3 regions of the uncultured Phascolarctobacterium sp. genome follow, and region 1 is predicted to be linked to each of the others. Evidence: riboswitches for the same ligand, from Rfam matches in the RefSeq annotation. Region 1 holds a riboswitch; each other region holds the start of a gene.
The links. Region 1 has a riboswitch for S-adenosylmethionine ahead of Q4G98_RS10465 (MetQ/NlpA family ABC transporter substrate-binding protein). Riboswitches for the same ligand answer to the same signal wherever they lie in the genome.

Region 1 (10,693 bases):
ACCGTCTGTATGACGGGTTGATCCGGCATATTCTTGATGATTTCGAGCCTGAGCTGATCATCAATTCAGCCGGTCAGGACAATCATTTCAGCGATCCGCTGGCTTCCATGTCGGTAACGGCGCAGGGCTATGCAAAACTGGCTGATAAGCTGCAGGCTGATATTGCTGTGCTGGAAGGCGGTTATTCTGTAGAAGCGGCGCTGCCCTACGTTAATACGGGCATCATTCTGGCTATGGCGGATATGGATTACAGCAAGGTTGTGGAACCTGACCAAAGCGCTCTGCGGCGGCAGGACGAACGCTGCAATAAGCGTGTGGATCAGCTGATTGCTGAAACAGGCGAACTGTGGCGCAGCAGACTGGTAACCAGAAAAGAACTGCTGGAAAAATGCGGCGGCAGCTGGAGCCGGCGCAAAAGCATTTATTACGATGAAGAAGGTATCAGGGAAGAACAGGTCGAAACAGCCCATTACTGCAAACATTGCAGCGGTTATCTGACGCTTCAGACTGCGGCCGCAGGCACGCGATTTGGTGATCAGAGCGCATTTATCGTTGTGCTGCAGCGTGACACCTGTAAGGATTGTCAGCGGTCTGCTTATGATGAAGCTCTGCGGGAAAAACGCAAGGGCAAGTGGCAATATGTTTTAGTGCAGCATATAGCTGACGGTGAAATAGAAAATTTATGATCAAAACAGGCTAAGGCCTTAAAAGATTAGGAAACGGAGTAAAGAAAGCTAATGAAAGAAATTGTTATTGCAACACGTAATCCCGGTAAACTTGAGGAATTTAAAGTATTGATGAAAGATTTGGAGGTAGAACTGAGATCGCTGGAAGAATGGCCGAATGTACCTGAACCGGAAGAAACAGGCAAGACTTTTATGGCCAATGCCCGTCTGAAGGCTGTTTACTATGCCAAAGCGACAGGCTTGCCCTGTATCGCCGACGATTCCGGTTTGGAAGTACTGGCGCTGGAAGGCGCGCCAGGCGTGCGCAGCGCCCGCTATGCAGGGGAAGAGGCGACGGATGAAGAAAATAATAAGCTGCTTTTGCAAACCATGAAATTTCAGGTGAAACGTACCTGCCGTTTTCGCTGCGCTTTAGCCGTGGCGGCGCCCAACGGCAAGATCCTGCTGGAAAGCGACGGCATCTGTGACGGTATGCTGCTGCATGAGCCATTGGGAACAGAGGGCTTTGGCTATGATCCTTTATTCTGGTCGACAGAACTGCACAAAGGCTTAGGCGAAGCAACGATGCAGGAAAAAAATAAAATCAGCCATCGCGGCAAAGCTATCAAAAAACTTGTTGCGAATTGGGGGAAAATGAAGTGAAAATCGGTATTACCGGCGATACTCACGGCAGCAAACAAGCTATCAGGCAAGTTCTGCACGCCGTGCCGCCTGTTGAATATTGGTTTCATACCGGAGATTACAGCCAGGACGGCCGTTTTTTAGTTGCCGAAACCAAGCTGCCGCTGCTGGCAGTATGCGGCAATACAGACCCCGGCGAAGGCAAGGCCAATGTCGACGAATTTATTACGCTGGCGGGGCAGCGCATCTGGCTGACCCACGGACATCGTTATCTGCATGGATATCAGGTGTCCGAACTGGCCTGGTGGGCGCGTAAGCTGGAAGCTGATATTGTGGTTTTCGGGCATACCCATGTTCCTTTGGTCAAATGGTTCGGCGATGTGCTGCTTGTCAATCCCGGCAGTCCGATTTTGCCGCGCAGTGAAATGGGGCCGACATTTGCAGTATTGACTGTCAAAGAGGGAGAACGTCCCGCAGCAGAGCTTTATAAATTGTGAGCAGATAAGTTAAGCAAGCTTTTAAATTATAAAAAAACTAAAAATTCTGACGTATACCCTTGAAAAAGCAGTGTATTTCATTTACAATGTATAGTGTATACTAAATTGAAATTACGGGGGTAATAATGTATGACATTACGTGACGACGCTTTAAGACTCCATTTGGAAAATCATGGTAAACTTGCCGTTGTGAGCAAGGTTCCCATTAAAACCCGCGAAGATCTGGCCTTGGCATACACTCCTGGTGTTGCTGAACCATGTAAAGAAATCAAAGAAAATAAAGATATGTCCTTTGAATATACCTGCCGCGGCAATATGGTCGCTATCGTCAGCGACGGTACGCGTGTACTTGGTCTGGGCGATATCGGTCCTGAAGCAGCTATGCCGGTCATGGAAGGCAAGGCCGCACTCTTTAAAACCTTTGGCGATGTAGACGCTGTACCTATCTGTATCGACACCAAAGATCCTGCCAAAATTATTGAAACAGTACGTTTCCTGCAGCCCAGCTTTGCCGGTATCAATTTGGAAGATATTTCCTCGCCCAAATGCTATGACATCGAATGCGAACTGAAAAAGATCTGCGACATCCCGGTGTTCCATGACGACCAGCACGGCACTGCTATTGCCTGTCTGTCGGCAGTTATCGGCGCACTGCGCTTTGTAAAAAAAGATATGAAAACGGCTAAATTCGTCGTTAACGGCTGCGGCGCCGCAGGTTCGGCTATCGGCCGCCTGCTTGTCAGCATGGGCGCTGAAAATGTAACGATGGTCGACCGTTTTGGCGCTTTGTACGAAGGTATCGACGCTAAGCTTGACCGTATCCAGTCTTACCTGGCTACAGTCACCAATAAAGAGCATAAAAAAGGTGATCTGGCAGAGATTGCCAAAGGCGCTGACGTTTTGATCGGTGTTTCCGCACCTAACGTCTTTACTAAAGAAATCATTGCCAGCATGGCTGATAAAGCTATCGTTTTTGCACTGGCTAATCCGGTGCCGGAAACTTCTTATGCTGACGCTATCGCAGCTGGTGCCGCTGTTGCAGGTACCGGACGCAGTGACAGCCCGAACCAGGTCAATAACGTTACCGTATTCCCGGGTGTGTTCCGCGGCGCTATCGACGTGCGTGCGAAAGCGATCACCGAAGAAATGAAAGTTGCTGCTGTTTATGCAATTTCCGAGCTGATCGACGAGAAAGATCTGCGTGCTGATTATGTTGTTCCCGATGCCTTTGATCCGCGTGTTGCTCCGGCAGTTGCTGCTGCAGTAGCCCGTGTGGCCATGGAAACCGGCATCGCCCGCATCAAAGTCGATCCCGAAGAAGTGCGTGCCAACACTATGAAACGTGTCGGCAGATAAGGAGGCCATTATGCGCGAGATAAAAGTTCAGGAGATAACTGCCGCTGTCAGTAAGCTTTGTAAAGATTCCTGCTATTACCTGCCGGAAGAGCTGCTGGCAAAATTAAAAGCATCTATTGCCACCGAAGAATCTCCTTTGGGGCAGGAAATATTGACGACTATCGTTGAGAATGCCGAACTGGCCAAAGCCAAAGCTGTACCGATCTGTCAGGATACCGGTCTGACCGTGGTCTTTCTGGAGATCGGGCAGGAAGTACATTTTGTTGGCGGCGACCTGTATGAGGCTGTCAACGCCGGTGTCGCCGATGGCTATGTCGGCGGCTATCTGCGTAAATCCTCTGTTGACGATCCTTTATTTGTACGTAAAAATACTGGCGATAATACGCCGGCAATCATTCATACAACCATCGTGCCCGGCGAAAAAATCAAGATCACAGTTTTTCCGAAAGGCTGTGGCAGTGAAAATATGGGCGCTTTAAAAATGCTCAAACCGGCTGACGGCGTCGAAGGCGTGATCAAATTTGTTGTTGACACTGTACGCAGTTCCGGCCCGAATCCCTGCCCGCCTGTTACAGTCGGCGTAGGCATTGGCGGCAATATGGAAAAAGCTACGATTCTGGCTAAATATTCCCTTACTCGTAAGGTGGGCGAACACAATCCCAATCCGCAGTATGCAGAACTGGAAAAAGAACTTCTCAAACGTGTTAATATGACTGGCGTAGGCCCTTCAGGGCTGGGCGGCAGTACAACTGCTGTCGCTGTGAATATTGAATACGCACCGACCCATATCGGCTCTCTGCCGATTGCCGTAAATCTGAACTGCCACGCTGCACGTCGTGCAGAAGTGGTATTGTAAGGAGGGGCCTGAAATGAGTGAAGCTACTATCAAATATATTACGGCGCCTTTAAGCGCAGAAACTATTAAAGACCTGCATGCAGGCGACGTAGTGCGTATCAGCGGTTACATTTATACTGCCCGCGATGCTGCGCATAAGCGGATGACTGAAGCACTGGACAAGGGCGAGCAGCTTCCTTTTGATGTGCGTGATCAGGTGATCTATTACGTTGGGCCCAGCCCCGCTAAACCGGGTGAAATAGTAGGCAGCGCCGGTCCGACGACCAGCGGCCGCATGGATAAATACACTCCGACTATGATCGAGCAGGGCATGCGCGGGATGATCGGCAAAGGACTGCGTTCGCAGGAAGTTATTGACGCCTGCGTGAAACATGGCGCTGTTTATTTCGCCGCTGTTGGCGGTGCGGCAGCCGTTATTGCCAAATCTATCAAAGGTGAAGAAATGATCGCTTATGAAGATCTTGGGCCTGAGGCTATCCGCCGTTACGAAGTTAAAGATTTTCCTGCAATCGTCTGTATCGACAGCGAAGGCAATGATTTTTACAAAGTCGGCATTGCCAAGTACAGCAAAGAGTAACAAATTTAACAAATATTTAAGAGGCTGCAGCGGCAGCCTCTTATTTTTTACAAAAACCTTGACAAGCTTATTTAGTTGAGCTATCATAATGCCAATCGAATAACACACTCTTATCGAGAGCGGTGGAGGGACAGGCCCTGTGAAACCCGGCAACCAAGCCCCGGCTATGGTGCTAAATCCTGCAAGAACATTCTTGATAGATGAGAGGAAAGCAGAAGCAAGCGCTCTTTCCTCGGAAAGAGCTTTTTTGTTTGCCCGACCGAGCCAAGATAGGTACTGTGTTAAATTCATTATTAAAGGAGAGATTGTTTATGAAAAAGTTGTTTTTAGCCTTGCTGGCAGTGTTCAGCATCGCGTTAGTCGTTGCCGGCTGCGGCGGCGACAGCAAACCTGCCGCTAACAGCGGCGATAAAAAGGTGGTGCTGAAAGTAGGCGCAACGCCTGTGCCGCATGCCGAAATCTTAAATCTGATCAAACCGCAGCTGGCTAAAGAAGGCGTTGACCTGCAGATCATTGAATTCAGTGATTATGTAAAACCCAACCTGTCACTGGCAGATAAAGAATTAGACGCCAACTTCTTCCAGCATACCCCGTATCTTGAAAAATTCGCTTCCGAACGGAATCTGCCGCTTGTGGCCTATACCAAGGTACATATCGAACCGATGGGCGTTTATTCCAAAAAATTGAAAGATTTGAATAATGTTCCCAGCGGTGCTAAAGTTGCTATCCCTAACGATCCCACTAACGGCGGCCGTGCGCTGGCCTTGCTGCAAAGCGCCAAACTGCTCAAACTGCGTGACGGTGTAGGCATTTCCGGTACGCCTGGTGATATTGTTGAAAATCCTAAAAACCTGCAGATCGTGGAAATTGAGGCTGCTCTGCTGCCGCGTTCCATGGATGATGTTGATCTGTCTGTGATCAATTCCAATTTTGCCATGGAAGCACAGCTGAATCCGGTCAAAGATTCGCTCTTTACCGAACCTAAGGACTCTCCGTATGCCAATATCCTGGCGATTCGTAAAGGCGACGATAAGCGTCCTGAACTGCAAAAACTGGATAAAGCTTTGACTAGTCCGGAAGTAAAAAAATTCATCGAAGAAAAATATAAAGGCGCTGTCGTACCCGCATTTTAATGAAAGTTTTGTTTGATTTAAGTAGCTGATCATTGCTTGATCAGGAAATGAAAAAAATATTCCCACCTCAGCGAAAGTTGAGGTGGGAATATTTTTTTGCCTGGCTCTATGGGAATAGAGTCAGGCTTTTGCATGTCAGCAGAAGCGGTGCTGGCAAGTGATATTGTAAATATTGCCACATAGGTACGATAAAAATATAAGTAAGAGCAAAAAGCTGACTGAAATATAAAATAAAACGTGCTTATGTCTTGCGGGGGGGTACAACCGTGGTACAATAATTATGAATTATTGGTGAAATATTTTATAGAAAAGAAAAAATACCAAAGTATTGATTATGGGTGGATTCCAGTGGGATATAATTCTTTGCTGCGTAAGATAATTTTGATCATCGGTGACATATTCTGTTTATATTTGGCTACCAGTATCGCTATGGTGCTGGAGCTTGGCAATAAACAAACGGATAAGATAGCTTTCCATCTGGAATTTTTACCGATCCTGGTCATCATGATGTTCTTTATGTTCAACGTCTATGGATTGTTCAGCCTGATCCGCAAAAAACTGGTAGATATTTTCCTTAATCTTCTGGTTGCTGTGACCAATATTTACATCATGGCGATGGCCATGACTTTCTTTTTTCGCCAGTTTGATTATTCACGTGTCGTACTTGTTTATTCAGCAGTGTTTTCGTTTGTTTTACTGGCTATTTGGCAATACGTCTGTCACCAGTGGGAATGGAAGCACTTTCCCAAGCAGACGGCTGTACTGTTTGCAGCCGGTGAAGAAGCAGCACGCATCCAAAATAAACTGGCCAAAACTTATGGTCTGGAACAGGCGCTGCAGTCTGTTTGTGACAGCTGTCAACAGACCAACTGGCAGCAGCATATCGACGCCAACTACTATGTTTTTATTGGTGCGGAGCTGCCGATTGCGGACAAAGAAAAAATACTGCGCTATGCACGCAGCACGAAGAAACAGATCTTTTTTGTACCGACCATGTATGAACTGGCCTGCAAGAATACGGGCATTTTAGTAGTAGACGACATCCCCATGCAGCGGGTGACGCGGATGCTGCTGACGGCCGAACAGCGGGTGCTGAAACGGATCTTGGATATTACAGTAGCAGTGACAGCGATCATTCTGTTGTCGCCGGTAATGATGATTACCGCGATCATGATCAGCGTAGACAGCAAAGGCCCGGTGCTGTATTCACAGGAACGTGTCGGCTTATATGGCAAAACCTTTTTTGTACATAAATTCCGCAGTATGAAACAGGACGCGGAAGCAAAATGCGGGCCGGTGCTGGCAGCGGAAGGCGACCCTCGGATCACAAAATTTGGCAGGGTCATGCGGGCCACCAGGCTTGACGAACTGCCGCAGCTGTTCAATGTGCTGAAAGGCGAAATGAGCATCGTCGGCCCCAGGCCGGAACGACCCTTTTTCGTTAAGCAGTTTATTGCCCAAAATCCTGAATATGATTACCGTCATAACGTAAAACCGGGCATCACGGGCCTGGCACAGATAGCAGGTAAATACAATACCAGTGCCTATGACAAACTGATCTACGACCTGCTGTATATACAGGACGTCAGCGTCAAAACCGACCTGATGATCATGCTGCAAACATTCAAAGTTCTGCTGACAAAAAGCAGTACCGAAGGAGTACAGGGAAAGTAATGGAGCAAAAGAAAAAAGTCCTTTTTGTGGCAACCGTAGTAAAAACGCATATTAATACTTTCCATTTACCCTTCCTCAAAATGTTTAAGGAACATGGCTGGGAAGTACACGTTGCTGCAAAAAATGACTTTATTGGCGAACCATGTGTCATACCAAACTGCGATCAATACTTTGATATAGATTTTGTACGCTCACCATTTTCACAACGCAATATTGTAGCTTATAAACAGTTAAAACAAATAATAAAAACAAATCATTATGACGTTATCCATTGCCATACACCTGTCGCTGGAGTTCTGGCGAGACTGGCAGCAAGAAAGTTTAAGGATACGACAGTAATTTATACAGCGCATGGATTTCATTTCTACAAGGGTGCGCCACTTTTAAACTGGCTTATTTACTATCCGGTTGAACGCTTTTGCGCAAAGTTTACAGATAAGCTGATAACCATAAATCAGGAAGACTATATCAGAGCAAAAAGCTGGAGCCTGCACGATAATGGCAAAGTATATTATGTACCTGGTGTTGGCGTGGATATAGAAAAAATACACAGTATTTCTATAGATAAAGAACAGAAGAAAAATGAATTAGGCATACCCAATGGTGTTAAGGTTCTGTTATCGGTAGGAGAGTTAAACGAGAATAAGAACCATGAAATTGTTATAAAAACTTTAAGTAAACTAGATAATAAAGATTTTATTTACCTTATCTGTGGTAAAGGCGAATTAAAAGAATACCTGCAAAATTTAGCCAAAGAACTGGGAATTGGTGATAAAGTAAAGTTTTTAGGCTACAGAATAGATGTATTGGAAATTTGTAAAATTGCTGATTTATTTATTTTTCCATCCAGAAGAGAAGGACTTCCAGTGTCGCTAATAGAGGCACTGGCTTGCGGCGTGCCTTGTGTTGCATCTGATATTAGAGGAAACAGAGACCTGTTAGACAGTGATAGTCTTTGTAAAAGTAATCAGGAAGATGAATGGATAGCATTACTTGAAAATGCTGTTAATAAAAGTTTGAAAAAACAACCTTTAGATGAAAAATATTATATTGAGAATATTATAGAAAAGAAGAAAACAATTTATGGACTGTAAGTTATATAAAAAGAGGTAAATTAGTTTGAAGAAAATACTATTCTTGAGCAATGGAAAAGCATATTTACCGGAAATAGAAGCATATAAGAAGTTCTTTAGTGAATATATTTGTATAGATAGTAGAAATGAAAAAAATATTAATTTGTATGAGTATGATTTAATATGGAAGTTTATGGGAATAGATTTGGGAAAAATAGATCGGCCGGTAATACATGAATATGCTTCAGCCTCTGTTGGAATATTTCCGAAAGTCAAAAATACTATTAAATCTTTATTAAACAGTAAACCTAGTGCAAGAATATTTTTGAATGAAGAAGTGAGAAAACAGTTTGTTTTTAATGACAGAGTGCCTTGTTATTATAGAGATATGGGTATTGATTGTTCATTTTTTATTAATAATTCTAATAAAAAATATGATTTTCTTTATATTGGCGATATTAGTAGAGGAAGGAATGTAGATGTTTTATTAAGAAAATTTGTTTTCCATTTTCCTGAAAATACAATATTGCTTATAGGGAAATATGAAAAAGATTTATATTTGAAATATAGATCATACAAGAATATTCATTTTTCTGGTTATATTCCTTATCAAAAAGTACCGTTATTAGCATCTGAATGTAAATATGGCATTAATTATATACCAGATATTTATCCTTATAACATACAAACCTCTACAAAACTTTTAGAATATTTAGCATTAGGATTAAAAGTTATTACTACAGACTACTGTTGGATAAATAAATTTGAGAATGAACAGGGTATGCGATTTTTTAAGATATCAGAAGACTTTTCTAATTTTAATATCAATAATATCTCTCAATTTCAGTTTGTAAATAAAGATATTAGTAAATTGAAATGGCATAAAATTTTAGAAGTATCGGGTTTGAAAGAGTATATTGAGAAAATAATATAGTATATGGAGCTTAGCTATAAAGATGGAAAGAGAAACTGCATTATGTTATGTTGATGATATTGATAGAGCAAGATTTTTTAACAGATTTAGAGGTATAGATATAATATATTTAACCAACAGTTTTACAGTATATCTATATTTAAAATTTAGATTTAAAAAAGTATTTTTACCAAAGATGGAAGGAATTTATAAATTTAGTTGTTCTAAAGATTTATCTAATACTTTAGAAATGAAGATTAATGATATTACTGCAGAGAGTGCAAAAAAATTATATACTTATTTATTTGAAACAATTGATCATATAAATGGCCAATATCATTTTGAGTACGTTATTTTGTGGAATGGTAATAAAATAGGTGATTGGGCATGTGAGGAATATGCAATCAAAAATAAAAAAAAGAAGTGTTTTTTTGAAATATCTAATATCCCCTCTAAATTATTTGCTGACCATTTGGGAACTAATAAACATTCAAGTATTTTTTTGAATCCTGAACAGCTTGATAATACTGCTGATCAAGATATTAAATCTTATGAAGATTGGAGAAAAAATTATTTAGAGCTAAAAAAAGGTAATTTTATTCTACCCCAATCTAAACGTAGAAATTTTATTATTTCAACTATTAGTGCAGTGTGTAATTTATTGGGGGGAAAAGCAGGAATTTGTATAGAAAAAAATTCTTATAAATTTATCTTTAAAAATTTTTTTAAGATAAGTAGCAAATCTCATATTAACTATGTGGATAGTTTTAAAATTGGTAATTGTAATTATGTATTTGTACCATTACAGGTTTCAAATGATACTCAGTTAGTTGTTAATAGTAATATGGGGTTGAGAGAGTTAATAAGTTTTGCATTAGAATATGCAAGAGAAAATCATTTAAAAGTTGTTGTTAAACCACATCCGGCAGAACAGGATTATAGCTTTTTAGAATACTTATGTGAGATAAAAGATAAGTGCGGAATATTTATTAGTGATAATAATACAATGGAACTTATAGAAAATAGTAAATGTGTAATTACTATTAATTCTACAGTAGGAATGGAAGCAATGATAATAGGAAAACCTATATTAATATTAGGTGATGCTATATATTCCGGGTTTAATCAAAGAAGATTGGCAACGTATATAATCAATTATTTATTAAATATCGAGTATTTTTCTGATGATTATATTGATTGGTCTTTACTTAAGCCAAGGTTTAAGTAAATGTTGTAATTATTGTTTTTATAAGGAGAAGATATATGATACCCAAAGTAATACATTACTGTTGGTTTGGAAATAATAC
Region 2 (10,693 bases), on a different contig from region 1:
TAGATAATATGCAAAGAAAACTACGCCGGGAGGTTAAATGATGAGCAATTATTCCTTGCCGTTGTTTATGCAGGTCAAAGAAAATGCAGTTCAGGATCTTAATAAAAATTTAAGCTTATATATGCCCAAGCTTATTCATGCCAAAACTTTGATTTTGACTACTGATGGGTTATTGCAGACTTTGGAAAAAAAGGTCGTTGTTTTACTAAAACAACTGCTGGATTTTGAGATCATCACCGTTCAGGAAAGTTCCTTTGATTTTGCTGTCGACGTTGCCAAAAAAGTGGCGATGAACAATATCAGCCTGATCATCGGCCTGGGTGGAGGTACGGCGCTGGACACGGCCAAATATGCCGCTTTTGTCGCCAACGTCGCTTATATAGCGATACCGACGACGCTCAGTAATGACGGCGTTGCTTCGCCTGTTTCTGTACTGTTTGCCGAAAACGGACGCAAGCATTCCTTTACCTCTAAAATTCCGGACGGCTTGCTGATCGATACGGATATTATTTTTGACGCACCGCGGCTTTTGATGAAAGCCGGTGTCGGCGATACGATCAGTAATTATACGGCGCTGTATGACTGGAAGCTGGGCTGTGAAGAAAACAGCGACCGCCCTAACGACTTTGCCTATATGCTTTCAGAGACTGCGTTTACTTCGCTTTTATATTCGGAGGCCAAATCCTTAACGACGGTGCCGGGTATTCAAATGCTGGCCCAGTCGCTGGTCCTGAGCGGACTGGCAATGCAGATCGCCGGTGATTCGCGGCCCTGCAGCGGTTCCGAGCATTTGTTCTGCCACGCTATGGATGAATTATTTGAACATAATATCCCGCATGGTATTTTAGTAGCGCTGGGCAGCGTTGTAGCCTGCCGGCTGCAGGGGCGAGACCATCATATGCTGCTGGACTTTTTGGACGCTTACGATATTTCTGTGAGCCCGAAAACCCTGAATATCACCGAGGAAGAATTTATCAAAGCCTGGATTTTTGCGAAAGAAGTTCGGAAGCGGTATACGATTTTAAACAAAATCAATTTGCAGCCGGAGATATTCAGACAGATGTATGAGATGCTGGTGAAGGAATGTAAATAAAATGCTGTATCTACAGAAATTTATTGCTGCCTGGCTGCTGCTGCAGGGGCTAGAGCGGCAGTATGTTCCTCCGGTTTCAGTGCGCAGCACAGGCAAAGTAGATGCCATAGTCGTTCTTGGTGGCGGTGCGATCAGTAATGTGACTGATATCAGTGCCAGGGAAGCCTTATCGGCGATTTCCATGAACAGGCTGATTACCGGTTTGCGGCTGCAGAAGCGTTTAGATGTGCCTATCATTATCAGCGGCGGGCAGGTTTTTGCCGATAGCGGTACGGAAGCCTCCGTAGCAGAGAAAGTGCTGCTGGAGCTTGGTGTGCCCGCAGAGCAGATCTTCACTGATACTGAAGCGAGAAATACAACTGAAAATGCCGCTAATGTTGCTGCTTTATGCCGTAAGCAGAACTGGCATAACATAGTACTCGTGACTTCGGCGTTTCATATGCCGCGCAGTATGCTGAATTTTGCTGACAGAGGATTAGAAGTTGTGCCTTTTCCCTGCGATTATCAGCTGAGCGGTCAAATGCAGCTCAGTATTTTCAGTTTCGTGCCGCAGGGGTTTGCCCTGGAGATTTCGGCGATAGCGCTGAAGGAATATTTGGGGATACTGGCTTTAAAGATCTTGTAAAATAATGAATGTTAAAATAAAGAACGCCTGACGTTAAAAGCTGAAACAAGCGATTGCAGCAGAAGTCAGGCGTTTTTGTTATTTTTGTAAAAGTTTTTGAATTACGGTTTCGTCCGGCGTAGCATAATAGGTCGTTTGATCGGTATAGATCACAAAGCCCGGCTTGGCGCCGTTGGGTTTCTTGACAAAGCGGCGTTCGGTACAGTCGACGGGAACTTTACTGCCGCTGCGGCTTTTGCTGAAATAAGCAGCCAGCATAGCGGCGGCGTCAATATCGCTTGCCGCTGCCTGGGGCAGCGTAGTTTTTAGAATAACATGTGAGCCGGGAATATTTTTTGTATGGAACCACAGGTCCTTACCGCGGGCCAGAGAAAAGGTCACATAGTCGTTTTGTTTATTGTTTTTACCGATATATAAGGTCGTTTCGTCAGATAGCTTTACCAGCAGGGGTTCAGATTTAGGAGGCTGGCCTTTATGCTTTTTGCCCTGAGGCTGCAGCAGTCCGGCTGTGATCAGCTCCTGCTTGATCTCGGCGATCTCGTTTTTAGTGGTTGCTGTAGTCAGGGAGGCGTCGATAGAAGCCAGATAACTCAGCATTTCCCTGGTCGTTTCGATCTGGTTCTGTACTTCGCTTTGCGCCCGTTTATATTTATTATAACGCTTGTAGTAAGCCTGAGCATTTTCAGTAGGCGAAAGCAGGGGCGATAATTGGATCTCAAACGGCTCGCCGTCATAAATATTCAGCAGCTGGCAGGAGCTTTGTCCTTTGCTGAGCTGATAAATATTAGCCATGATCGTATCGGCGATCATCCGCTGCGTTTCGGCCTTATCGGCGGTCAGCAGGTCTTTTTCCAGGACCGGCAGCTTCTTTTCCAGACGCTGGCTTTCAGCGGCGACTAATTTTTGCAGTGTTTCCTGTTCAGGCAGTTGGATCGGCGTCAGGGTGACGGCATAATTAAGCGCGCTGTTAATATCCACCAGCTGTTTAGCGCTGCAGCCTGTTTCTAAAACCTGGGGCTCGAAGGGCAGAATAGTTTTGACCTGATTAGTGCGGCTGATGACAGCATAAACCGGCACTGCCGGTTGCTGACCGACAATTTGCTGCAACGAGGTAACAGCGTCTGCCAAACGTTTTTCTTCGTCGGCAGTCAAAGTCTCTGCGCTGCTGTCGATACCTGCTGCGGCAAAAAGCTCGGCGGCAGTTGTTTTGCCGATGCCTGTAGTAACGGCGATCAAAGCAGCAAGGCTGGTTTTAGCGTCAGAATTACGCAGGGCATCGATGATCGCGCTGGCTGGAGCCGTTAAAATAGAAAGTCCGGTCTGCTGCGGCGGCGCAAGATAAGGCAGGTTGGGCATGATCTGCCGGAAAGAGCTCATTGCTTTATTGACATGCTTTAAGCTGTCGGCGATCAGGCCGTTTTCGGTAAAAATAATATTACTGTTTTTGCCGGTCAGCTCAAAAATCAGCTGCTTGGTGACTATTTGTCTGGCGGTACCGATCGTATCGATATCTATGGTGATGATACGGTCCAGACCGCTTTGCTCGATCCTGGTGATGCGGCCTTCTTCCAGATGCTTGCGCAGCAGCATACAAAACGCCGGCGGACTTTCGGGCCGCTCCGGCAGATTATCCGGCAGATACAGCATCGGTGAACCGCCGCTGAAATCGGCAAGCAGGGCTGCCGTATCGCGTTCGCGTTTGACTAAAAGCAGCAGCGATTCATGCGAGGGCATAAAAACCTTGTAGATTTTTCCGCCTAAAAGCTCGGTTTGTAGTTTATTTGTTAAAATATGTAAGGTCAAACCTTCTAAATTCATTGATTTGCTCCTTCTTACTTCGTTTTTTAATGATTTTGATTTGCACGGGCAAGCAGAATAAGATATAATAATAGTTCAAGAATAAGTATACAACAGATTTTGCGATTAGCAAATAATCGGAAGGGGATACGATTATGAAAAATCTGCTTTTAGCGCTGTGCCTGTTTGTTGTTTGTCTGCAGGCAGAAGCGGCGCTTCCAGCCAGTGACCAGAATTTAGCAGCGGCTATTGCTTATGGCAAAAGCTATCAGGGTGAAAAAAATGATGCGGCGATGCTGCAGCCCTGGGTGATTGCTGAAAGCTTTGAAACTAATCCTTATCGTGATGAGGAGAAGATCGTAGTTTATACGCCTTATCTGCTGACAGCCCTGGACACGGCCGGAAAGGCGCAGGATGCTGCCGATGTCAGTGTGGAAGCTGCTAAAGAGCTGGTAACGCGTTATGATGGGGTGCTCGTTATCCGTGCGTTGATCAATGCGCCGATCATGCTGAGCGAAAAGGATCTGGAAGTACAGCTGGTGCAGAATGGCACTTTTGTCACACCTTACTACAGTGAATATCTGGACGGCAAATATCTTGAAAAAACTGTTAATAGGCCAGTTGTCGATGCAGAGGTCCAAAAGAAGCTGGACCGGATGGAAACGATCCAGGAAAAAGCAGCAGCGCTGCAGAAACAGCTGGAAGCTTTGAAGCGGAATAAAATCAAGCCTGCTGACATCGAGCTGGAGCAAAAGGCGCCTGCTGATGCCAAAGCTGAGCCGGTGGAGGTAAAACAAAAAATCTGCCAGCTGCAGTATAATTTTTATTTTGATCAGGCTGAATTTGATGCCAATAAACCTTATTTGCTGGTTATTAAAGACGCTTACTGCGGCGGACGCGAATTTGCCGTTGATCCTGCGTTATTAAAATAAAATCGATCATAAAATTTAGGAGGTTTTAGCTTGCTGAAAAGTATGACTGGCTTTGGCCGCGGTGAATATGAAGACGAGCAGTTTTCAGTAACGATTGAAATGAAAACGGTCAATCACCGTTATAACGAAGTGGCTATCCGCTTACCGCGCTTTTTGAATCCGGTAGAGGACAGGATCAGGAAAACGATCCTTAAATCTGTTAACCGCGGACGCATCGATGTTTTTATCAATGCTTCCTATACCAATACAGAAAATGTTTCTATTAAGGTAGATAAAGCTTTGGCGCTGGCATATCATAATGCTTTGCGCGACGTTGGTTCCGCTATAGGCTGCGAAGACTGTAAGCTCAACGAGCAATCGGAGATTTTATATTTGTCGCGCTGCCCGGATGTGATCAACGCTCAGGAAGGCTTTTTTGATGTGGAAAGCGTGTGGCCGAAGCTGGAGCAGGCTTTGCAGCAGGCTATCAGTAATCTGGTCGCTATGCGCGAGGCTGAAGGCAGCAATATCTACGGCGATTTTATCAAACGCGCCGATCTGATCGCTGAAAAGCTGGCTGTGGTCGAAGCACGTTCACCGCAGGTAGTCGAAGAATATCAGTCCCGCTTGAGTGACAGGATCAACGAGCTTCTGGAGAAGCACAATCAGGTCATCGAGCCGGAACGGCTGCTGCAGGAGGTCGCTATTTTTGCCGACCGTACCAGCATTACCGAGGAGATCGTGAGACTGAAAAGCCATATCAAGCAGTTCAAGCTGATCATTGATTCCGACCAGCCTGTCGGACGCAAGCTCGACTTCCTTATTCAGGAATTCAACCGTGAGGCAAATACCATCGCTTCCAAAGCCAACGATTATACTTTGGCGCAGGTCGTTGTGGAGATCAAAGCTGAGATAGAAAAAATCAGAGAACAGATCCAGAATATCGAGTAATCGGGAAAGGGTGAAAGTATGGATATCAAATTGATCAATATCGGGTTTGGCAATATCGTAGCTGCCAACAGGATCATTTCTATCATCAGTCCTGAGTCTGCTCCCATCAAAAGGATCATTCAGGAAGCGCGCGACAGAGGCATGCTGATCGATGCTACCTACGGCCGCAGGACCAGAGCCGTTATCGTGACTGACAGCGGTCATATCATTTTATCGGCTGTACAGCCGGAAACAGTCGCCAACCGTTTAGTGCAGACTGACGACGAAGACGAAGAATAAATAAAACGGAAGGTGGGCTGATCGTGAAGCCGCAGGGATTATTATTAGTTTTGTCCGGGCCGTCAGGCGCCGGCAAGGGAACGATTTGTCAGATGCTTAGGGAAAAGCTTCCCGACTTGGCTTATTCCGTTTCGGTTACTACCAGGCAGGCGCGTACCGGAGAGGTGGACGGCGTCAATTACTTTTTTAAATCTGTGGAAGAAGTAAAGGATATGATCGCAGAGGGAGAACTGCTGGAATACGCCGAGGTTTACGGCAATTATTACGGCACGCCCCGTTCTTATGTGATGGAGCTGCTCAATCAGGGCAAGGATGTCATTTTGGAGATCGACATCCAGGGCGCGATGCAGATCAAAAAACGCTTCCCTGACGGAGTGTTTGTGTTTATCGTACCGCCGTCACTGGACGAGCTGTGCTCGCGTATCTATAAACGCGGTACGGACAGCGAAGACGTGATCAAGCGCCGGCTGGCTTCGGCAACAGGCGAGCTGGCTTATGCCAATGAATATGATTATATCGTCGTCAACGATGTGGCGCAGAAAGCTACTAATAAAGTTTTGACGATCATGGAAGCAGAGCGTTACCGTGCTGCCAGAACCTATTTTATTATCAATGAAATTTGCCATGCGGCACATAAGGAGAGAGAAATATGAGTATGGTTGACCCTTCTATCGATTATTTAGCTGAGAAAGTTGACAGTAAATACACCCTGGTGATTTTAGCCGCCAAACGTGCCCGCGAACTGACTGTCGGCAATCAGAATATGCCTCAGAAAGAAGTAAGCACTGCTTTGCGCGAGATCGCTGACGACGTTATTACTTACGAGCGTAAAGTACGCTGAGATAAGGGGGCTTAGTGCCTTGTTACTAAAAGGGAAGAAAATCGTTTTAGGCGTTACCGGCGGTATCGCCGTTTATAAAGCTGTCGATCTGGTCAGCCGTCTGCGCAAGCAGGGGGCCGAGGTGCGTGTCGTTATGACCGAGCATGCTCAGAAGTTCGTCACGCCGCTGACCTTTAAAGAAATCAGCGGCAACGCTGTTGCGACGTCTATGTGGAACAGCAATCAGGAATTCAATGTCGAGCATATCGCTCTTGCCAATTGGGCCGATGTTTTTGTAGTAGCTCCGGCTACTGCCAATATTCTGGCGAAAATGGCGCACGGCCTGGCTGACGATCTGCTTTCTACGACTTTGCTGGCAGCGCAGGCGCCGATCATCGTCTGTCCGGCGATGAATACCGGTATGTATGAAAATGCGGTGACGCAGGAAAATATTGCCAGCCTGCAAGCGCATGGCGTAACTGTGATGACGCCGGCAACAGGCTTTTTAGCCTGCGGTACTTCAGGAGCGGGACGTTTACCTGAACCGGCTGAGATCGTGGAATTTATCAAAGCCTTCTTTGCCAGAAGCTGCGGTGATATGAAAGGTCTGCGTGTTCTGGTAACTGCTGCCGGTACCCGTGAGCCGATCGATCCGGTCCGCTATGTCGGCAACCGTTCCAGCGGCAAGATGGGTTATGCGATCGCGCAGGCTGCTGCTGAACGCGGCGCTGAGGTGACTTTGGTTTCAGGGCCCTCGGTGCTGACGCCGCCTGCCAATGTCAAAACAGTGCAGGTCGAGACTACGCAGCAGATGATGGACGCCTGCCTGGCAGTTTACGGCGGGGTGGATATCGTGATCAAGGCTGCCGCAGTAGCTGATTACCGGCCCCATGATGTAGCCGACCAGAAAATCAAAAAGAAAACTGACGACGCCTTAACTGTCGTTATGGATAAAAATCCTGATATTTTGAAAGCTTTGGGCGAGCGTAAGGAAAAACAGTTTTTGGTAGGCTTTGCCGCCGAAACTCAAAATCTGGTCGCTAACGCCAAAGAAAAAATCTGCAAAAAAAATCTGGATATGATCGTTGCCAATGATGTTACTTTGCAGGGGGCTGGCTTTAACGCTGATACCAATATCGTTAAGTTCCTGTTTCCAGACGGCGAAGTGCGCGAGCTGGAAAAAATGACCAAAGCAGAAGTTGCAGAAGAGCTTTTGAATACTGTCCTGCGTTTACGCAAATGATTGCCGCTAGGCCGGGGGGCGTAGCATTAAGCGCCATTAGGCCGCAGGATGTAAATTTGAAAGATTTTTGTAAAATCTGTTGCAATTTGGCAGTCGTTCCGCTATAATAAGCATTGTAACTGAATACTACTCATCAAGAGCTGGTGGAGGGAATGGCCCTGTGAAACCGCAGCAACCATTGTAAGAGGAAAGTCTTGCAAAACGGTGCTAAGTCCTGCGATAATTCGTGAGATGAGAATGCTGAACAATGATACACAGCGCTCTCATTATGAGAGCGCTTTTTTTAGTAAGCAGGCAGATTGATGATGTGTACTTTATTTAAAGGAGGCTAATTATGAGAAAATTATTTACTTCTGAGTCTGTAACAGAAGGACATCCGGATAAGATCGCCGATCAGATTTCTGATGCGGTTTTAGACGCTATCTTAGAACAGGACCCGATGGGACGTGTAGCATGCGAGACTTTGGTAGCAACGGGTCAGATCCATGTTGTCGGTGAGATCTCTACCAACTGCTATGTGGATATTCCCAAGATCGCCCGTGAGACTGTAGTCAATATTGGCTATGACCGTGCTAAATACGGCTTTGACGGCAATACCTGCGGTGTGCTGATCTCTATCGACGAACAGTCTGCAGATATTGCTTTAGGCGTTGATAAAGCGCTGGAGGCCAAGGAAGGCAAGGCCGAGGAGACCGAAGTCGGCGCTGGCGACCAGGGGATGATGTTTGGTTACGCTACTAACGAGACCGAAGAATACATGCCGCTGCCGATTAGCCTGGCCCACAAGCTGGCCCGCCGCTTATCGGAAGTGCGTAAAAACGGTACACTGCCGTATCTGCGTCCTGACGGCAAAACTCAGGTCACGGTAGAATATGACGACGGCAAACCCGTACGCATCGACGCTATCGTTGTTTCTTCCCAGCACGCTCCGGAGATCCCGATGGAGCAGATCCGTGCCGATATTATGGAGCATGTTATTAAACCGATCGTGCCGGCAGAGATGCTGGACGCTGATACCAAATACTATATCAATCCTACCGGCCGTTTCGTTATCGGCGGTCCGCAGGGTGACTCCGGCCTGACTGGACGCAAGATCATTGTCGATACCTACGGCGGCATGGCCCGTCACGGCGGCGGCGCTTTCTCGGGCAAAGACCCTACAAAGGTAGACCGCAGCGCTGCTTATGCCGCGCGCTATGTTGCTAAAAACATCGTTGCCGCAGGTCTGGCTGATAAATGCGAGATCCAGCTGGCTTACGCTATCGGCGTAGCGCAGCCGGTATCCGTTTTAGTTGATACCTTTGGTACCGGCAAGATCGCCGAGGATAAGATCGCCGAGCTGGTAAGCAAAAACTTCTCGCTGAGCCCGGCTGCGATCATCAAAGCTTTGGACCTGCGCCGCCCGATCTATAAACAAACGGCTGCTTACGGTCACATGGGCCGTACTGACATCGATCTGCCGTGGGAGCGTACTGATAAAGCTGCTTCCCTGAAAGAACAGGCAGGCTTATAATTTAAAACTTGTATACAGTCACAGCTCCTGCGGGAGCTGTGATTTTCTTTATCTTAGTATTTAAACTGCTGGCTGGAGGAAAAATAAAGGAATTTTCATGAAAATAGTAGAAATATAATAAGCTAAAGTTTGCAGTAATGGAGTATTAAATGAAATATGTAAATGTGGCAATCAACCTGCCTGTAAAAAACCTGTTTAAACAATTTACATACAGCTTACCGCCGCAGCTGGGCCATGTCGATGTGGGCTGGCGCGTTGTGGTGCCCTTTGGGCATCAGACGGTAGAGGGCTTTGTGACCTCGCTGGCAGCGGCTGCCCCGGCCGAATACGACTGTAAAGAAATTTTAGCGACGCTGGATACGCGTCCCTGGTTCGATACGGAAATGCTGGCAACAGCCAACTGGCTGTCCGAATATTATTTGTGCTCGCCGGCAGAGGCGATGCGGCTATTTATTCCCGGCAAAACCAGTATCAAACGGCAGGCTGTCTATAACGATGAAGGTAAGCTGATAGCTTATGATTACGAAAATAAAATGAAGATCAAGACCCGCAGCTGTTTTGCTGTGACTGCGGCAGGACGTGAGGCGCTGGCAGCATATAACAAACGGCTGCGGGCACAGATGCACGCCCTGGAAGTGCTGGCAGAAGCCGGACGCCCTTTGAGCAGTGAGGAACTGGCGGCAGTGCAGGTGAGTGCGGCGACGCTGCGGAACCTGTGCGAAAAAGGCTGGAGCGAGCGCAGTGAAGAACGTGTTTTGCGTAACAGCTATGCCAACAGAACGGAGCTGAAAGAAAGCCTGCAGCTGACAGACGAGCAGCGGCAGGCTGTCGAGGCGATCAGCAGCGCGATCACAGAGCCGCGTCAGGAAACCTTTTTATTGCAGGGCATAACCGGCAGCGGTAAGACTGAAGTCTACCTGCGGGCGGCAGCGCAGGCTGTGGAAGCCGGCAGGCAGGTGCTGCTGCTGGTGCCCGAGATCGCGCTGACAGCGCAGATCGTTAAACGCTTTCAGGCCTGGTTCGGCGATGAAGTTGCAGTTGCCCACAGCAAGCTGTCGCAGAACGAACGTGCCGATGTGTGGTATAAAATGCGTACCAACAACGCCAAGCTGCTGATCGGCGTCCGTTCAGCCGTTTTTGCGCCTTTCAGCGATCTGGGGCTGATCATTATTGATGAAGAACATGAAGGCAGCTATAAGCAGGACGAGCGGCCCAACTATCATGCGCGGACAGTAGCCCTGAAACGGGCGCAGCTGAGCGGCGTACCGGTGGTGCTGGGTAGTGCGACGCCTGATCTGGAAAGCTTTTATAAAGCGCGGCAGGGCATATATACACATCTGCGTTTGCTGCAGCGAGCTAACGGCAGTATGCTGCCGCAGGTCGAAATTGCCGATATGCGGCTGGAATTGCAGCGCGGTAATAAATCGGTGCTGTCGGCGGCGCTGAGCGATGCGCTACTGC
Region 3 (10,693 bases), on a different contig from region 1:
GAATCTGTATCAGGATTGCGGTGACCGATAACTAAAACCGTTTTTTCCATGCTTGCACCTTCTTCATTACTGTCTTTCTTACCTGTCATTGTAGCATAAAATCTGCCGGACGGCTGTAAATTTTCAGCAAAGAAACCTCCCGCTCTCCGCAGGAGGTTTCCATTTTTAATATTTGCTGTTGTTTTCCTTACTGCGGCGTCCGCCCAGCTCACCCAGCAATTCCACCGGATTGATGTTGTGGTAGGCCAAAAGTACCAGACAATGATACCACAGATCGGACATTTCGTACAAAACTTCCTTAGCATTATTATTTTTGGAAGCAATGATCGTTTCAGCCGCTTCTTCGCCAACTTTTTTCAAGATCTTATCCTGACCTGACATAAACAGATAGCGGGTATAGGATTTTTCGCCGCCGTGGACGCGCTTATCCTGAATAACGCGGTACAGCTCGGTCAGCACGCCGTGGATTCCATCCGGTTCGGGCACGGGCAGGTTTTTGCCGGCGCCGCTGTTCCACAGCGGATAGCTGAAGCAGGAATAGTTACCAGTATGGCAGGCTGCGCCCTTCTGCTCTACCTTGACCAGCAGGCTGTCACCGTCGCAATCATAATCGATGCTGATGACCTTCTGCACATGGCCGCTGGTAGCGCCTTTGTTCCACAGTTCCTGACGGCTGCGGCTCCAGAACCAGGTATAGCCTGTTTCCACAGTTTTAGCCAGCGAAGCGCCGTTCATATAGGCCAGCATCAAAACAGCATTGGTTGCCGCATCCTGCACTACGGCAGGTACTAAGCCCTGTTCGTCAAATTTGATCTTCGAGAAATCTACTTGCATTATAATCTCACCTCTACACCTTTAGACCGCAGGTATTCTTTGACCTGCCTGATCGTAAATTCTTTATAGTGAAAGACTGACGCCGCTAAAACAGCATCGGCTTTGCCTTCCGTCAAAACATCATAGAAGTGTTCCAGTCTGCCAGCGCCGCCGCTGGCGATCACAGGCACGCTTACCGCTTCGGCCACAGCCCGCGTCAACGGGATGTCATAACCGTTTTTGGTACCGTCGGCATCCATACTGGTCAGCAATATCTCGCCGGCGCCCAGCTCTACTGCCCGTCTGACCCAATCCAATACGTCGATACCCGTCGGCGTACGTCCGCCCTGCACATAAACTTCCCATTTACCTTCGCTGCAGCGTTTGGCATCGACAGCCACAACGATGCACTGACTGCCGAACAGCTTGGCTCCGTCAGCGATCAGCTGCGGATTTTTGACCGCCGCTGTGTTGACCGAGATCTTATCAGCTCCGGCCTGCAAAGCATGGCGGATGTCCTGCACCGTGCTGATGCCGCCGCCGACAGTCAGCGGCATAAACACCTGCCCTGCCGTACGGTTGATCACGTCCAGCATGGACTTGCGCTGCTCGACGGAAGCCGTGATGTCCAGAAAAACCAGTTCGTCAGCGGCTTCGCTGTCATACAGGGCCGCCAGCTCGACCGGGTCGCCCGCATTACGCAGCTCCACAAAATTGGTGCCTTTGACTACCTGCCCTGCTTTGACATCCAGACAGGGAATGATTCTTTTGGTATGCACTCAGCAGCCCTCCTTTGCGACCCGCAGCGCTTCCCGCAGGTCGATAGCGCCGGTATAAATGGCCTTGCCGATAATGCAGCCTTCGATACCGTCAGCAGCACGCTGCTGCAATCGGCGAATATCGTCCACAGACGCCACTCCGCCGCTGGCAATAACTTTAACGCCGCTGGCCTGAGCCAGGGCGGCAGTAGCTTCTACGTTGACGCCGTTCAGTTTACCATCACGGCTGATGTCAGTAAAGATGATATGTTCGACACCGACAGCTGCCATTTTACGCGCCAGCTCCACGGCATCGATACCACCGCTGACACCCCAGCCTTCGATCGCGGCTTTACCGTCTTTGGCGTCGATGCCAACCACCACCTGTCCGGGAAATTCCCGGCAGGCTTCCGCTACCAGCTGCGGCTCACGCACTGCCGCCGAACCCAGGATCACACGGCTGACGCCCAGCTCCAGCAGCTCCGCCGCCGCCGCCAGCGTCCTGATGCCGCCGCCGACCTGCACCGGCATGGAGGCATACTCCAGAATCTTCTTGATCGCCGGCAGGTTACGCCCTGCCCCGGCCAAAGCGCCATCCAAATCGACCACGTGTAAATATTCGGCTCCCGCTGCCGACCAGCGGGCAGCCATTTCCGAAGGGTCATCGGCAAAAACAGTTTCCTGGTCAAAGCGGCCTTCCGTCAGCCTGACGCAGCGGCCGCCGCGAATATCTATCGCCGGAAAAATGATCATGGCTGCCACTCCTTAAACGCACGCAGCAGACCCAGGCCTGCCCGGCTCGATTTTTCTGGATGGAACTGAAAAGCCTGCACGCTGCCCCTGCCCACAGAAGCCGTGACTTCCATACCGTAATCACAGACAGCAGTAATAATGCTCTGATCCTGCGGCTCGGCATGAAAGCTGTGCACGAAGTACACATATTCGCCTGCCGCCGCTTCCAGCAGCGGCGAGCTGTTACGCAGCTGCAGCTGGTTCCAGCCCATATGGGGAATTTTTAAAGCAGTGCTCAGTTTGCGCACCTGCCCCTGAAAATAGCCTAATCCTTTAACACCCGGCGCTTCGTCGCTGCCTTCAAACAGCATCTGCATCCCCAGACAGATCCCCAAAAACGGCCTGCCGCTGTGCAGATAATCCTGCAAGACAGGTATCAGACCGCTGCCAGCCAAATTGGCCATACAGTCGCCAAAAGCTCCCACTCCCGGCAGGATCAGCTTTTCAGCCCGGGCAATGCTTTCGGCATCACTGGTGATCAGCGGCTCGCCGCCCACGGCAGCGATCGCTTTATTAACGCTGTGCAGATTGCCCATACCATAATCAACGATCACTATCTTAGAACTCATAAAGCCCCCTTGCTGCTCATCACGCCCTCAACGCGCGGGTCAGCAGCTACAGCCTCTGCCAAAGCACGGGCAAAGGCTTTGAAGACCGCCTCAATAATATGATGTACGTTTTTGCCATACAGCACACGGATATGTAAGGTCATACCGCTGGCAACGACCACGGCGCGGAAAAACTCCTCCGTCATTTCTGTATCGTAATTGCCCAAAGTTATTTTAGGCAGCTCGGCTTCAAAAACCAGATAAGGACGCCCGGAAAAGTCCAGCACGACCTGCGCCAAAGCTTCATCCATGGGAATAAAACAATTACCGTAGCGGTGAATACCGGCTTTATCGCCCACGGCGGCTTTGATTGCTTCACCTAATACGATGCCGCAATCCTCCACTGTGTGATGACAATCGACCTGCAGATCGCCCTGCGCCTGTACCTTCAGATCCAGGAAGCCATGTCTGGCCAGCAAAATCAGCATATGGTCCAAAAAACCAACGCCGGTAGCGATCTCAGCCTGGCCGCGGCCGTCAAGGTCAACGCTGACGCTGACAGCCGTTTCTAAAGTTTTACGTTCTTTGACAGCCTTACGCATCATGTTTCCTCCTCTGTGCACAAACGCTGCAGCTGGACTGCCATTTCGGCATTTTCCTGCGGCAGGCCGATAGTGATCCGCAGACAGCCCTGCAGCACCGGATGACCGGTGTAGTCGCGCACTAAAATTTTCTGCTCCAGCAGCTTCCGGTAGAGATACAGCCCCGCCTGCATCTGTTCTGTTTTTTCGCCCTGCGGGCCGTATTCCCTGATAAAGGTTGCCGCTAAACGCCTGGTCAGCTCTCCCTGCGGGCAGCAGGTCAGAAAATTGGTCGCCGAGGGCCAGACCTTCAATCCCATTTGCTCCAGCTGTTCCCGCAGCATTTCCCGCTGCTCGATGATCGCTGCGATCCGCTCCTGATATAAATCTTTATGACGGTAGACCTCTTCGGCTACTGTTAAGGACCAGGCATTGACATGGTAAGGCAGCAGCGTTTTGCCCAAAATGCGCATAATGCCGGCACTGCCCACGGCATAGCCTACCCGCAGTCCCGCCAGGCCATAGGCCTTGGAAAAAGTGCGTAAGCACATAAAATTGCTGTATTTCCCGGTCAGAGCCAAGGTTGAACCTGCCACCAGCTTCAGCTTATTCAGCGGCCGCAGATCCTGCGGATCGACGTCGCTGCCTTTGGCAAACTCCATATAGGCTTCGTCCATCACTACCGGGCAGCTGACATTAGCCAAAATCTTTTCCATAACTGCCAGCGGATTATAATTGCCAGTAGGATTATTGGGATTGCAGACGATCAAAAGCGCCGGCTGCTCCGCCCTACAGAATTCGATGACCTTATCGGCATCGATATAGCCTGCCAGCGTCAGCGGATATGGCGCGGCAATACTGTCGGCCAGCTGCGTGTAAACGCCGTACATGGAAAAAGACGGATAAGGAAAGGCGATCTTGCGGCCCTGGCCGCCAAAAGCATAGCAGGCCATTTGCAAAAGCTCGCTGGACCCGTTGCCGATACGGATATTATCAGCGTCCAGCGCCAGGTCGTCAGCGATCAGTTCCCGCAGCGTTTCTGCCTGCATAGGCGGATAGCGGTTAAAAGGAAAACCGGCCAGTTTGGAAGCCACAGCCTGTTCTACCGGTCGCGGCAGACCGTAATTACTTTCGTTGGCATTGACGATGATCTCGGCCGCCACATGCTCGACCGCATATTCTTCCAGGGTTTCTAAACCACTTCTCGCATTAAATCCAGCCATCTCGTCACCTCTTTTCCATGCGTACGCGGATAGCGTTGGCATGGGCCTGCAGCCCTTCGGCTTCGGCCATTTTGATCACATCGCTGCCCACAGCGGCTAAAGCGCCCTGCGTATATGCGATGATACTGGTTTTTTTCATAAAGGTTTCCACATTCAGCACCGAATAGAAACGGGCCGTGCCGCCGGTAGGCAGGATATGGTTCGGGCCGGCGTAATAATCGCCCAAAGGCTCGGGCGAATAAGCGCCCAGAAAGATTGCGCCGGCATTACGCAGATACGGCAGCAGCGCAAAAGGCTCTTTCGTCATCACTTCCAGATGCTCCGGTGCTGAAATATTTGCCATTTCGATCACTGTTTCCATATCCGACGCCACGATGATCCTGCCATGATTGGTCAAGGATAAAGCGGCGATCTCCTGCCGCGGCAAAGCCGCCAGCTGCACTTCCAGCTCGGCCGCAACAGCATTGGCCAGCAGTTCGCTGTCCGTGACCAAAATAGCGCTGGCCAGCGGATCATGCTCTGCCTGACTCAAAAGGTCAGCCGCCAGATACTGCGGATCAGCACTGCCGTCAGCGACGATCAGTATTTCGCTGGGACCAGCCAGCATATCGATGTCGCAGTGGCCGTAAACAGCCTTTTTCGCCAGCGTTACAAAAATATTGCCCGGCCCGGTGATCTTTGCTACCTTCGGTACGGTCGCCGTACCAAAAGCCAGTGCGGCCACGGCCTGCGCCCCGCCCATTTTATAAATCTCCGTCACGCCGATCAGCCCGGCTGTGACCAGCACATAAGGATTGACCTTGCCGTCACTTCCCGGCGGCACCGCCATCACGATGCGCGGCACACCAGCCACAGTTGCCGGTACAGCGTTCATGATCACAGAGGAAGGATAAGCCGCCGTGCCTCCCGGCACATAGATACCGACGGAATCCACCGGCGTCACCTTCTGCCCCAGCATAGCGCCGCAGTCGCGGTTGGTCAGCCAGGACTTGGGCATTTGTTCTTCGTGGAAGCGGCGCACATTGGCGATCGCCCGTTTGATAGCTTCCACTACTTCCGTATCGACCGACTGCCTTGCTTCCGCAAATTCAGCTTCGCTGACACGGATATTCTGAGCGGTCAGGCCTGCCTTATCCAGCAGATTGGTATAATACAGCAGCTTGTCATCGCCGCTTCCCCTGACGTCGGCAACGATCTTATCTACTACCTGCGCCGCAGTCAGCGGCGCGCCGAACATCGCAGTAACGCCTGCCTGCACTCCCGGCGACAGCTCACATTCATCAAAAGCTTTTTTCTGCATCAGCGCCGCAATCTCGGCAGCGCTCATCCCTCTGGCATCTGTTACCTGCATTGTTCTTCCTCCTCATCCAGCACCTTACGCAGATCGCGTACCAGCTTATCCAGCCGGTCAAATTTCAGTTTAAAGCTGACCCTGTTGGCGATCAGCCGTGCCGTCGCCGTATAGATGGAATCTACCTCCACCAGTTTGTTTTCTTTCAGGGTCCGCCCTGTTTCCACAATATCAACGATCAGCTCCGACAGTCCCACCATCGGCCCCAGCTCGATCGAGCCGTTAAGCTTGATGATCTCGGTCTGAATCCCCAGACTGCGGAAATATTCCTGCGCGCAGTTAGGATATTTAGTCGCCACCCGTAAATGTGCGTAATCAGTCAGCTTGGGCCGCTGCATCTGCTCCGGCACTGCCAGCATCAAACGGCAGCGTCCGTATTTCAGGTCCAGCAGCTCATAAACATCCTTGCGTTCCTCCAGCAGCACGTCTTTCCCGATGATCCCGATGTCGGCAGCACCGTATTCCACATACGTCGGCAGATCGACAGTTTTGGTAATTATAAAACGCACCCGGCTGGCCTCATTACTGATGACCAGCTTGCGCGAATCCTCTGTTACGTTATCGGCGCTGTAGCCGACTTTAGCCAGCAGGTCCACAGATTTCTGGAACAGCTTGCCCTTCGGCAGCGCTACGGTAATATAATCCATCACGGCACTTCCTTTATCATTCTTCGATATACAGCAGTGTATCACAGGCGTTAGCGCGCTGCGCTTCCACAGCTTCGCTTTGGCTCAACGGTTCTGTCGCCAGCTTCACGGTCTTGCCGCTCCGGCGCAGACGCATGCCCTGCACGATCGCCTGCGGTAAACAGCCCGCCTGCCACGCTACCAAAACATCCCAGCTGCTGATATTATCCAGCTGCCCGCGGCGGCTCAAAATCAGCATGATCCGGTCGATGCCGATAGCAAAGCCGGTCGCCGGGCACGATTTACCAAAATTTTCCATCATCGTATCGTAACGGCCGCCGCCAATGATCGGGAAGCCCATATCCTCGGCATAGCCTTCAAACAGCATACCTGTATAATAATCAAGGTCGCGCAAAAGTCCCAGGTCAAAACGCAGATAAGCTGCCGCACCATAAGCCGCAGCCAAAGCATAGATCTCGCGCAGATCCTGCACAGCCTGAGCGCTGGTAGAGTTCAGCCCGCATGCCTCCACCTTATCCAACAGCTCTAAGCCGCCGTGCAGAAAGGGCAGTTCCTTGAACAGCGCCTTCTGCTCTAAGGGCATCCTGCTGCCATCTACCAGCGCTTCCAGTCGTACCACGTCATGCTCGATCAGGCAGCGTTTCAATTCCTGGGCCTGCGTTGCCGTAACCTCTGCCGCTTCGATCAGGCCGTTGATAAAATCGATCTGGCCAACGCTGATCACAAAATCCTGCAGACCCGCCGCCTGCAGCGAAGCCACCGCTAAAGCCAGCATCTCGGCATCTGCCGAAGGCCCGGCCGCGCCCATCAGTTCTACGCCGGCCTGATTGAATTCGCACTGCCGCCCGGCCTGTGCTTCTTCATAACGAAACAAATTGGCCAGATAAAAAAGCCTTTTCACCGCAGGCCCTTCATTGAGCCGCGTCGCTACCAGCCGTGCCAAAGGCGTCGTCATATCCGAACGCAGCAGTAAAATATTATTGCGCCGGTCAAAAAATTTAAAGCTGCTGTCCGACAACTGTCCGGCGGCGGCAAAGGTATCAAGGTATTCAAAGGTCGGCGTGATCACCTCGTCATAGCCCCAGGCTTTAAAAGTCGCAGCCAGCTTATTTTCTATTATGCGCCTGGCGCCCGCTTCTCCCGGCAGCACGTCCCGGGTCCCATACGGTACCTGCAGCGCTTTATTATTCAGCATCTGGCTTCGCTTCCTTTTTCAGTATCGGCATCACCGAATTATAACCATCGGCCCCATAAACCAGGCAGCGTTTGACGCGGGAGATCGTTGCCGTGCTGGCGCCTGTTTTTTCTACTATTTCCTCATAAATACTGCCCGCATCCAGCATCCTGGCCACCTCCAGGCGCTGCGCCATGGATTTCAGCTCGCTGATAGTACAGATATCTTCAAAAAAGTTTGAGCATTGTCCCTCGTCTTTTAAGCTGAGGATCGCTTTAAATAACTGGTCGGTCAAATGGTCTCTGGTTTTTGCAGCCATGATTGCCTCCTTAAAATTAGATGGTACTGCTACCATTTTTCTTTTATACTTTATCACTTTATCTTGTGAAAGGCAAGGCTTTTTACAAAAATTTAAAAATTTTTATTGACAAGCGCCGTTTGTAAGTGTATTATTTTGTTTAACAACTCCAAACGGTATTTCATCAAGAGTAGCCGAGGGACTGGCCCTATGAAGCTACGGCAACCATCACTGAGTGAACGGTGCCAAATCCAACGGATGTAAATCCGGCAGATGAAGCAGTACGATATGTATTCGTTACCCTTCACCTGTGTGAAGGGTTTTTTTACGATTTTAGAAAAGAAAGAGGAACGCTGTATGATCGATTTACGCAATGTGGAAAAAACCTACTACAGCAACGCAGGCGATATCCACGCTTTAAAGAAAACCAATCTGCATATCAACGCCGGCGAGATCTTCGGCATCATCGGCCTCAGCGGCGCCGGTAAGTCGACCCTGATCCGCTGCATCAATATGCTGGAAGTACCGACAGGCGGGCAGGTCTTTGTGGACGGTCAGGAGCTGACCGCCATGAGCAACCAGCAGCTGCGCAAAGCGCGCCAGAACATCGGCATGATCTTCCAGCACTTTAACCTGCTGGCCTCCCGTACAGTTTACGACAATATCGCCTTCCCGCTGGAGATCCAGGGACTGCCCCAGGATGAGATCCAAAAACGGGTACAGCCGCTGCTGGAGCTGGTACAGCTGCAGGACCGCGGCGATTATTATCCCAGCCAGCTGTCAGGCGGACAGAAACAGCGCGTCGGTATCGCCCGCGCTCTGGCCAGCGATCCAAAGGTGCTGCTGTGCGACGAAGCGACCTCGGCCCTTGACCCGCAGACCACCAAATCCATTCTGGACCTGCTCAAGGATATCAACAAGCGCCTGAATCTGACCATCGTCATGATCACGCACCAGATGGAGGTCGTGAAAGAGGTCTGCGACCGGGTAGCCGTTATCGAAAACGGCGAGATCATTGAAGAAGGTTCGATGATTGACGTTTTCACCGATCCGCAGAAACCCACTACAAGGGATTTCATCAAAAGCATCAACAATGTCGAGCTGCCGGCACTGCTGCAGTCCTCGGCCCTCAGTGACACTTATACTGAAGGCAGCAAGCTGATCGTGCGGCTGTCCTTCATCGGCAACTCCGCCGGCGACCCGATCGTTTCCGGCATGGTCAAAAAATTCGACGTCGATATCAATATCATCTACGGCAATATCGACTCGCTCAAGGATATTCCCTTCGGCACGTTGGTCATCGAAATTTCCGGCAGCGCCGCAGGTATCAAAAATGCTTTGCACTATCTGCACGAACAGCAGCTGAAAGTTGAGGTGATCGGTTATGTCTCCTGAAATGTTAGCACTTTTACTTAAATCCTTTTGGGAAACCTGCTATATGGTGCTGGCTTCCACGATCCTCGCCACACTTATCGGCGTACCGCTCGGCGTGATCCTGACCGTCACCCGTAAAAACCATATTTTGCCCAACGCGCCTGTCAACAGCGTTTTAGGCGCTATCGTCAATGCTACCCGTTCTACTCCCTTCATTATATTAATGGTAGCGATCATTCCGCTGACCCGTCTTTTAGTCGGTTCTTCGATCGGCACTACCGCTTCTATCGTACCGCTGACGATCTCGGCCGCACCCTTTATTGCCCGCATCATCGAGTCCTCGCTGCTGGAAATCGACCACGGCGTTATCGAAGCAGCGCAGGCAATGGGCGCCAGTCCGCTGCAGATCATCCGCAAAGTGCTTTTGCCGGAAGCCCTGCATTCCATCGTTTTAGGTATCACGCTCGCCGTGATCGCTCTGATCGGTTATTCGGCCATGGCCGGCACTTTAGGCGGCGGCGGCCTGGGCGACCTGGCGATCCGTTACGGCTATCAGCGTTTTCAGATGGACGTAATGCTGATCACCGTTGTCGTCCTGATCGTTATGGTGCAGTCCATTCAGTCCTTAGGCGATTATTTTTCCAAAAAGCTTAACAAAAATAAACTTTAAAAACATCTTGTAAAGGGGATATTCTCATGACAAAACTTACTAAGATCCTGGTCGCGGCTGCATTATGCGCGGCTGCATTCACCACCTTCGGCTGCGACGGCGACAAAAAAGAAGCAGCCAAAGCACCTGAAGCCAACGCACCTGTAAAAATCGCCGTTACTGCCGGCCCTCATGCCGAAATCATGGATAACGTCAAAAAACTGGCTGAAAAACAAGGCTTGAAAGTAGAAGTTGTCGAATTCAACGACTATGTCACTCCCAACGTGGCGCTCTTCCAGGGCGAGGTTTTTGCCAACAGCATGCAGCATCGTCCCTACCTGGACGCTACCTTGAAAAAAGAGCCTAAATTTGATCTGGTCGAAGTTTTTAAAACCGTTAACTTCCCGATGGCAGCTTATTCTAAAACCTTGAAAAAAGGCGACGCTATTCCTGACGGCGCCACTATCGGTATCCCCAACGATCCG

Region 2: another riboswitch for S-adenosylmethionine. It lies ahead of metK (methionine adenosyltransferase); the one in region 1 lies ahead of Q4G98_RS10465 (MetQ/NlpA family ABC transporter substrate-binding protein).
Region 3: another riboswitch for S-adenosylmethionine. It lies ahead of Q4G98_RS01905 (methionine ABC transporter ATP-binding protein); the one in region 1 lies ahead of Q4G98_RS10465 (MetQ/NlpA family ABC transporter substrate-binding protein).

What each region holds. Positions count from the first base shown of each region.
Region 1 is NZ_CATWDQ010000017.1:5,559-16,251, forward strand. Features, by position in the region: gene Q4G98_RS10435 (histone deacetylase) at 1-686, shown strand, start outside; gene Q4G98_RS10440 (XTP/dITP diphosphatase) at 738-1,328, shown strand; gene Q4G98_RS10445 (metallophosphoesterase) at 1,325-1,804, shown strand; gene Q4G98_RS10450 (NADP-dependent malic enzyme) at 1,934-3,160, shown strand; gene Q4G98_RS10455 (fumarate hydratase) at 3,171-4,016, shown strand; gene Q4G98_RS10460 (Fe-S-containing hydro-lyase) at 4,030-4,593, shown strand; SAM riboswitch class I at 4,701-4,800, shown strand; gene Q4G98_RS10465 (MetQ/NlpA family ABC transporter substrate-binding protein) at 4,905-5,726, shown strand; gene Q4G98_RS10470 (sugar transferase) at 6,075-7,400, shown strand; gene Q4G98_RS10475 (glycosyltransferase family 4 protein) at 7,400-8,494, shown strand; gene Q4G98_RS10480 (glycosyltransferase) at 8,520-9,407, shown strand; gene Q4G98_RS10485 (hypothetical protein) at 9,430-10,614, shown strand; gene Q4G98_RS10490 (glycosyltransferase family 32 protein) at 10,650-10,693, shown strand, end outside.
Region 2 is NZ_CATWDQ010000001.1:300,959-311,651, reverse strand. Features, by position in the region: gene Q4G98_RS01330 (iron-containing alcohol dehydrogenase family protein) at 38-1,093, shown strand; gene Q4G98_RS01325 (YdcF family protein) at 1,095-1,718, shown strand; gene Q4G98_RS01320 (NFACT family protein) at 1,797-3,536, opposite strand; gene Q4G98_RS01315 (hypothetical protein) at 3,671-4,447, shown strand; gene Q4G98_RS01310 (YicC/YloC family endoribonuclease) at 4,478-5,377, shown strand; gene remA (extracellular matrix/biofilm regulator RemA) at 5,396-5,656, shown strand; gene gmk (guanylate kinase) at 5,680-6,309, shown strand; gene rpoZ (DNA-directed RNA polymerase subunit omega) at 6,312-6,497, shown strand; gene coaBC (bifunctional phosphopantothenoylcysteine decarboxylase/phosphopantothenate--cysteine ligase CoaBC) at 6,517-7,719, shown strand; SAM riboswitch class I at 7,847-7,957, shown strand; gene metK (methionine adenosyltransferase) at 8,054-9,232, shown strand; gene priA (primosomal protein N') at 9,382-10,693, shown strand, end outside.
Region 3 is NZ_CATWDQ010000002.1:49,610-60,302, reverse strand. Features, by position in the region: gene Q4G98_RS01960 (putative manganese-dependent inorganic diphosphatase) at 1-50, opposite strand, end outside; gene hisIE (bifunctional phosphoribosyl-AMP cyclohydrolase/phosphoribosyl-ATP diphosphatase HisIE) at 166-834, opposite strand; gene hisF (imidazole glycerol phosphate synthase subunit HisF) at 834-1,592, opposite strand; gene hisA (1-(5-phosphoribosyl)-5-[(5-phosphoribosylamino)methylideneamino]imidazole-4-carboxamide isomerase) at 1,593-2,324, opposite strand; gene hisH (imidazole glycerol phosphate synthase subunit HisH) at 2,321-2,932, opposite strand; gene hisB (imidazoleglycerol-phosphate dehydratase HisB) at 2,929-3,516, opposite strand; gene Q4G98_RS01930 (histidinol-phosphate transaminase) at 3,513-4,715, opposite strand; gene hisD (histidinol dehydrogenase) at 4,720-6,066, opposite strand; gene hisG (ATP phosphoribosyltransferase) at 6,057-6,713, opposite strand; gene hisZ (ATP phosphoribosyltransferase regulatory subunit) at 6,730-7,908, opposite strand; gene Q4G98_RS01910 (YerC/YecD family TrpR-related protein) at 7,898-8,206, opposite strand; SAM riboswitch class I at 8,364-8,465, shown strand; gene Q4G98_RS01905 (methionine ABC transporter ATP-binding protein) at 8,543-9,580, shown strand; gene Q4G98_RS01900 (methionine ABC transporter permease) at 9,570-10,229, shown strand; gene Q4G98_RS01895 (MetQ/NlpA family ABC transporter substrate-binding protein) at 10,256-10,693, shown strand, end outside.